2 regions of the Staphylococcus pasteuri genome follow, and region 1 is predicted to be linked to the other one. Evidence: predicted binding sites of a transcription regulator. Region 1 holds the regulator's gene; the other holds the start of a gene.
The links. Region 1 encodes LexA, which represses DNA repair genes until DNA is damaged. Its sites were predicted from a motif close to CGAACATATGTTCG; they were not measured.

Region 1 (4,130 bases):
GTAGTCACTGAATACGAAGAATGTTGCACCATATGGATGTAAGCCTCCATGTGCAGCCATACCATTAACAGCAGCGCCCATTCCAAATTCACGAACACCAAACCAAATATTTTTACCGTCACGATTATTTTTATCATAATCTTTAGCTTCTTTAACATTTGATTTATTTGAACCAGCTAAGTCAGCTGAACCACCAAAGAATGAAGGTACATGTTTACTTAACGCTTGAATAACTTCACCAGAATCTGCACGTGAAGCTGCATTATGATCTGCATCAAATTTAGGTAAAGCTTCTCTGTAATCTTGAGGTAATTTACCACTTACAGCTAATTTAAATTCTTCCGCTAATTCAGGATAAGCTTTACTATACTCTTCAACTTTATTTTTCCAATTTTCTTCATTTTCATTAGCACGTTTTAACATTGTTGAATTGAAAATGTCGTAAACTTCTTGTGGTACATTAAATCTCTTTTCAGGGTCTAATCCATAAGCTTCTAAAGTTAATTTACGTTCTTCGTCGCCTAGAGGAGCACCATGAACGCCATTTGTACCTGATTTATTAGGCGCGCCATAACCAATTACAGTTTTAACTTCAATGATTGTTGGACCTTGCTGAGATTTAGCTTTATTAATTGCATTATCAATTTCTTCTAAATCATTACCATCTTTAACAAAAATGTAGTTCCAACCATATGATTCGAAACGAGATTTAGTATTTTCAGAGAATGCTTTATCTAAATCTCCATCTAATGAAATATCATTTGAATCATATAATACGATTAATTTATCTAATTGATTATGACCTGCAAATGATGCAGCCTCATGAGAAATACCTTCCATTAAATCCCCATCAGAAGCTAGAACATAAGTATAATGATCTACAACATTATAGTTATCTTTGTTAAATTTACCAGCTAAATGACTTTCAGCTAAAGCCATTCCGACTGACATTGCAAATCCTTGACCAAGAGGTCCTGTTGTCACTTCTACACCATCAGTGTGTCTGAATTCAGGGTGACCTGGAGTTTTAGAATCCCATTGTCTAAATTGTTTTAGTTCATCCATTTCTAAACTACCAGAAACGTGTAATAAACTATATAATAAAGCAGAACCATGACCTGCAGATAATACAAATCTGTCTCTATTGAAATAGTCTTTAGATTGTGGGTTGAAATTTAGGTGTCTTGTCCATAGTGTGTAAGCCATTGGTGCTGCTCCCATTGGTAAACCTGGGTGACCTGAATTGGCCTTTTCTATTGTATCGATACTTAATGCACGAATTGTATCGATTGCTAATTGATCTTCTTTATTGAACATTATATATTCTTCCCTTCTAATAATAATACTTAATGCCAATTATAACTTATTTTAATATAAATTCATAAAGAAAAATCTGAAAAATTTTTAATTTTCCATATTAATCTATATTTAAAATTCAGTAATTAGCATTCTATTTTTCTTTATTTTGTCGTTGAATTTGTTTTAATTTCTCAGGAGTAACATCATTTCCCTCAGGATCAATGACCTTAGTACTTTCAAGTTGTTGTTTGAACCCTTTTCTAAATGAATCAAGATACTGTTTTCTTAATTTAGATTGTTCTTTTGCTTCTTCATTGGTCAAACCTTTTTCTTTTTTCTTTTTAGCTAATTCATTAATTCTATCAATATTTAAATTATTAGACATTTTAGCTCCTACTTTCGTTTGTTAATCGTTTAAATTGATAATTTGTTAGAAAATAACCTACTACATATTATTTCAATAAGTAAAATGGATTTATTCTGTGTATATACCTTTTGTAAAATATAACAAAAAAAGGAGCGTAACCAAATCGTTACGCTCACATAAACTATTAAATATGATATTAGTTAATTGATGCGAACACTGATCCTGAATTTTGTTCGCTATCATCTTGTTTATTTAAAGATTGATTAGTATTATGATTAACATTTTGATGTATTTCATGGTCTGTCATTTCGTACGTTTGTTCTGAATGCTCATTTTGGTTAACGCTTAAGAAAAATACTAGAAAAATAAGACAAGATATTAAAAATACTGATATATAAGTTAAAAATGTTTTTGTTTGTTTTGTTAACATTGCATCTCACTCCTAGAACGTTTGTTTGTATTATTAATTTAACAGAACAGATGTTCCATGTCAACACTTTAACGAACAAACGTTTGTTTTTTGTTTATGTAGATGCTATAATATAATCAAATAAAATTAGGGAGTGCCTATATATGAGAGAGTTAACGAAAAGACAAAGTGAAATATATGATTACATTAAACATATTGTTCAATCAAAAGGGTATCCACCGAGTGTTCGAGAAATCGGAGAGGCTGTAGGATTAGCTTCGAGTTCGACTGTTCATGGTCATTTATCAAGATTAGAAGAAAAAGGTTACATTAGACGAGACCCTACTAAACCGAGAGCAATTGAAATTGTTAGCGAACAATTAGGCGACAATATTAATATGGAAGAAACGATTCACGTTCCTGTTATAGGTAAAGTAACGGCCGGAATTCCAATTACAGCAGTCGAAAATATTGAAGAGTATTTCCCACTACCCGAACATTTAACATCTACACATAACAGTGATATTTTCATATTAAATGTTGTAGGTGATAGTATGATTGAAGCAGGTATTCTAGATGGAGATAAAGTAATTGTTCGTAGTCAAACAATTGCTGAAAATGGAGATATTATTGTTGCTATGACAGAAGATGATGAGGCTACAGTTAAACGATTCTACAAAGAAAAAAATCGTTATAGATTGCAACCTGAAAATAGCACAATGGATCCAATTTATTTAGACAATGTCATAGTAGTTGGTAAAGTTATCGGTTTATATAGAGAAATGTAATCATATTTTATGCTCATAACCCCCCTATAAATAATAAAAGGATTAGGCGATTGCCTAATCCTTTTTATTTTGATTCTTTTTTAAAACTTCTTTTACTTTATCTAAGATATCAGGTTGTTGTTTTGATTTAGTTGACATTCTATCTACTTCCTTACAACTAATTATTACCCAAAGATGATTAACTCTAAACGATTAACCAGTATAATTTTCTGTCCAATACGGTTGTCGACGATCATTAAAATCAACACCTACGCCTAAAGTAGAAAAGCTATCATTTAAAATATTTTTTCGATGACCTAATGAATTCATTAATCCTTCATGTGCAAATATACTACTTTGTTGTCCATACGCTAAATTTTCACCAGCAGAACTAAAATCATGATGATCATCTTTCAAACGATCAAAAGGTGATTTCCCTTTTAAATCTGTATGATCAAAGTAGTTATTGTCCGCCATATCTTGACTATGCTTTCTAGCAGTATTAGAAACTGAAGCTGAATATTTTAAAGTTGGTAATTGATGTTGTTTACGTTCAGCATTTACGATGTCAAAATTTTGTAATTCAAAACTCTTTTCTAATGATTTGGAAGGTGCACCATATTGTTCTTGTAATCTATTTTCCATAGCTTCACTCACTTGATATAAAGCTGTTACGCCATTTTTTTCATGTTTATCGTAAAATACTGTTGTGTAAATGTGATTTTTATGGAAAATATCGTACTCGTCATTTTTAACTTCAAAACGTTTGTTACCTTTACTTATTTCTTCTATAGGTTTACCTAAACGATCTCGAACTGCCTTTTTAGGTGTAGCATATTTAATTTTAGACTGTGAAGATATTAAATTTTGATTCGTATACATGCCATTGACACGATTTTTAATATAACTAATCATTATGAATTGATTATAATCATTATCATAATACGTATACCAATGTGTACCGTATTCATTGGAAGTTATGCGTTTTTCTTTACCTAATTTATCCTCAACGTCTTTTTTTGTCATATTCATTTGAATATTATTAATCGCAAATTCTTGTTTGTCAGGAACATCTAAGCTTAAGTCTTCTTCATTTGAATTACCATATGCCCATTGATCAACTTGCTCTCTAACTTCTTGTTGTAAATGCTCTGTAAATTTGAACTCATTTAATGGTAAGAAAATAACGAGACACAAGAAGAATATAAAAAATACTAGAAATCTTTTAATTTTAGCCACCTACCGTATGATATTAATCTCTATCCCCATTAAAAATTGAATTTCTAAC
Region 2 (4,130 bases), on a different contig from region 1:
CTAGCGAAAATCTTGTACCGGTTACACTTGAACTCGGTGGTAAATCCCCTGTCATTATAGATGAAACAGCTAACTTAAAAGTAGCTAGTGAAAGAATTGCTTTTGGTAAATTTACAAATGCAGGCCAAACTTGTGTTGCTCCTGATTACATTTTGGTAGATAAAAAAGTAAAAAATGATTTTATTAAATCATTGAAACAAACAATTACAGAATTTTATGGTTCGCAAATTCAAAATAGTCCAGATTTTGGAAGAATCGTAAACAATAAACACTTTAATCGTCTAAATCATATACTTACACAGCATCAAAACAAAGTTGTGTTTGGTGGTCATAGCGATGAATCTGACTTATACATTGAACCGACTATTATAGATGATGTTGAGACTTCTGATTTAATTATGCAAGAAGAAATATTTGGTCCATTACTACCTATCATTAGTTATGAACAATTTGATGAAGCATTTTCTATAATTCAAGCACGATCTAAACCATTAAGTCTTTATTTATTTAGCGAAGACGAAAACTCCACTCATCGTGTGCTTAATGAGCTTTCATTTGGTGGTGGTGCAATTAATGATACATTAATGCATTTAGCTAATCCAAATTTACCATTTGGTGGTGTTGGTCTATCTGGTATGGGTCAATATCATGGAAAATATTCATTTGATACATTTTCCCATGATAAATCTTATACTTTTAAATCAACACGCCTAGAATCAAGTCTATACTTCCCACCTTATAAAGGAAAACTCAAGTATATTAAAGCCTTTTTCAAAAATTAATATTTATGTATAAAGAATCCCTCAAGTTATGGCAACTTGAGGGATTCAATCTTATAGTTAAAAGATAACGCAAACACCTTCTGGCGCATTTGTTGCCTCATCTATTAAAGTTAATGTTCCTTTATTTTTATCTCTTTCAAATACAGTTACTTTAGATTGACCTTCTTGATGCGCGCAAATTAAATATTGATCTGATTCAGCAATATTGAAATCACGTGGAAACTCATCGCCACTTAATACAATATCGACAAGTTCAAGTTTAGCCCCATTTTCTAATACTTTATAAATCGCAATACTATCATGGCCACGATTGCTTACATATAAAAATTGTTGATCATGTGATAAATGAACCGCTGCTAATTTTGTGGCACCTTTATAATCTTCAGGAATCGTTAAATGACGTTCCAATTCTTCAAAATGACCATCATTATATTTTGTCACACTTACGATATTTGATAATTCATGTACGACATATGCATAATTTCCGTTTTCATGAAAAGCAATATGTCGAGTTCCATCAGCTGGGGTAAACTGAGAAACAGCATGTTCGTTTAGACCATTATCTCCATAAGTATATGCCACAATGCGATCTGTACCCAGGTCTGTTCCAACTACATATTTACCATCTGGTGTTTCATTTAAGAAATGAACATGAGCATGATCTTGTCTTTCATGTGGTCCAAGTGGAAAATCGTGTTCTAATTCTTGAATCAATTTTTCTATTTTTCCCGTAGTAGGGTTTAATTTATATATTCTTGCTAATCCTGCACCATAAACCGCTTCAAATAGAAATGCACCATTTGTCGATACTTGTATATAACAACCTGTTCCATTTTGCGAAGCTAAGCATTTATTTATTAATGTTAATTGACCATCATTTCCAATTTTAAAACTTGCAACACCACAATTATCGCCTTCTTTTGTTATCGCATATAAAAATTGATCGTTTCTTGTTAAATAAGTAGATGCCTCTATTTGATTTGCTGTTTCTACTTGTGTCATTTGGCCTTGTTGTTCATCGAAATCAAATTGATAAATACCTTGTCCATTGTTTTTAGTATATGAACCGATATAACCTTTTGTCATTTTAAAACGCCTCCATTTCACTTATCTCTATTCTATTAAATTTAGACGTCTAAAGACAAACTTTTAAGTACAAATTACGACATAAAAATATGTGAGGCTTAATTTAAATTGATTCGAATGTGTTGAGAGACTATTTTTAATGGAATAGGAAATTAAATCTTGCAAAATAGAACATATGTTCGTATAATGTAATTATAAATATCGAGGTGATTGAAAGATGATTAATGATTTAAATAATAGTCAATTGGATTATCGAAATATACCACGTAACAAATTAGATAGAGATATTCCTAAGGGACGTGGCATGGTTAAATGGGCACCATTTGCTACACTACCAGAGCAATTTGAAACAATATATCAATATATTATTGACCAAAATAAAATTGAACGCCCCATACTTTCAGAAGACCAATTATCTGAATTGAATTTTCGTTTACATCAATCCCTTCAATTAAACCAACCTGTTATCGTTAAATATTATGACGCTGGTTACTTTAAATCAATCGAACTTAATATTGAGCGTATCGATGCCATTACTTTTGAAGTTGAAGGCTATCAATCACATTCTTCTGAGAAATATAAGCTCTCTATATTAGATATTATAGCTATTTCTCCTTCTTAAAAACTATTTTAAGATTAAATAAAAAAGCCACTGATGATTATCTCATCAGTGACTCTTAATTAATTTGAAGCCAAATTAATTGTTATTTTCGATATCTGAAACGATTTCTTTAGTTTTTCTTTCGATATCTTCAAAGTCTTTTTTGAAAATATAAGCAAATGCAACTACACCTACACCTGCAACAACTGTAGTAATAGCTACTAAACTAAATACAAATTTAAATAAACCTTTAATAAAGTTCCACATTAAAATTCACCTCTATATTTGATATGCATATCTACAATACCATATGATAGCATATTTATCGTAATCAATAAATACATACCCTTTGTACTGATAATATATAAGCTTCATTTCATCAAATTTATGATAGTATAGACATATAAAAAAACGACTGATTTAAAAATCAGTCGTCATAAAAAATTATTAAATGTTATCCGTTCCACCATCTAGAGAAAGCATTTTTAGCTCTTCGATAAGCATTATACATTATATCACCTCAAAATAAGCTATTTTCTAATTTGCACGATAGCAACTAAATACATCTTAATTATATATATTATTACTATTAATTACAATTAAAGTAATATTAATATTTAATTACAATATGTAAATTTTTCTTAAGGAGCATATTAATAATGCAAAAAGTCCAAACCGATATAATGACCCATAGAGGGTCTCACTATGATTTAGGTGTACAAACCGGTAATTGGTTAAAACAAACCGAATTATTAAAGAATCGCGAACAAGAATGGAAAAAAAGAATACCTCGATTTGATATAGATATTAATGAAACCCACTCAATCTTTCAAACATATGCGCCAAAAATTTGGGAAGAAATTATGGGAATGCAAGATGTACTAAAATTACCTACACGACAAATGATTTTAAATTTTGCTCATTATCGTTTCACAGATTTAAAAGATAGTGGTTGTACTGTATTTAGAGGACAAGATTATATTGTTCGAAATTATGACTATCACCCTGCAACATATGATGGTAGATACTTACTATTTCGACCTAATGATGGAGGATTAGCACAAATCGGTCCTACGTCGAGAGTCACTGGAAGAATGGATGGAATGAACGAAGCCGGTTTAGTTATGGCATATAATTTTATGCATCGTAAAAAGCCTGATAATGGCTTTGTTTGCTATATGATTGGAAGATTAATATTAGAACTTTGTAAAAATGTAGATGAAGCCATTCAACTATTAAAAGACCTTCCACACCGTAGTTCTTTCAGTTATATTTTAATGGATAAAGAATTAAATCATGCAATAGTTGAAGTTACACCAAGAGATATTCAAGTACGATATGATAATATCTGCACTAATCATTATGAAATATTAACCCATGAAAATCGAAACTATACTCAAGAATCTAAAGAACGGTTGGCACGTACAGTTAAACAAACTCATCCTCAACTAGATAAACATAAGACATTTAAACTCTTTAACGATCCACAATACAATATATATAGTAAACTTTTCAGAAGTTGGTCAGGCACTATTCATACTTCTATGTATGAGCCAAAATCCCTAACTGCATGGATGACTTTAGGTGAAAATAAGGCTCCATCTTCAATTAATTTTAATGATTGGTTAAATGGTGTTGAATTACAACAAACATCATTTGAA

Region 2: a site for LexA is predicted at 2,037-2,050, ahead of Q4528_RS09895 (YolD-like family protein). Genes of this name have one in related genera too.

The regions. Positions count from the first base shown of each region.
Region 1 is NZ_JAUOQO010000005.1:85,922-90,051, forward strand. Features, by position in the region: gene tkt (transketolase) at 1-1,317, opposite strand, end outside; gene Q4528_RS06800 (DUF896 domain-containing protein) at 1,451-1,684, opposite strand; gene sosA (DNA damage-induced cell division inhibitor SosA) at 1,863-2,096, opposite strand; gene lexA (transcriptional repressor LexA) at 2,240-2,863, shown strand; gene Q4528_RS06815 (CAP domain-containing protein) at 3,056-4,081, opposite strand; gene guaC (GMP reductase) at 4,095-4,130, opposite strand, start outside.
Region 2 is NZ_JAUOQO010000008.1:58,234-62,363, forward strand. Features, by position in the region: gene Q4528_RS09885 (aldehyde dehydrogenase) at 1-782, shown strand, start outside; gene pglS (6-phosphogluconolactonase) at 840-1,868, opposite strand; gene Q4528_RS09895 (YolD-like family protein) at 2,086-2,490, shown strand; gene Q4528_RS09900 (hypothetical protein) at 2,566-2,736, opposite strand; gene Q4528_RS09905 (C45 family autoproteolytic acyltransferase/hydrolase) at 3,129-4,130, shown strand, end outside.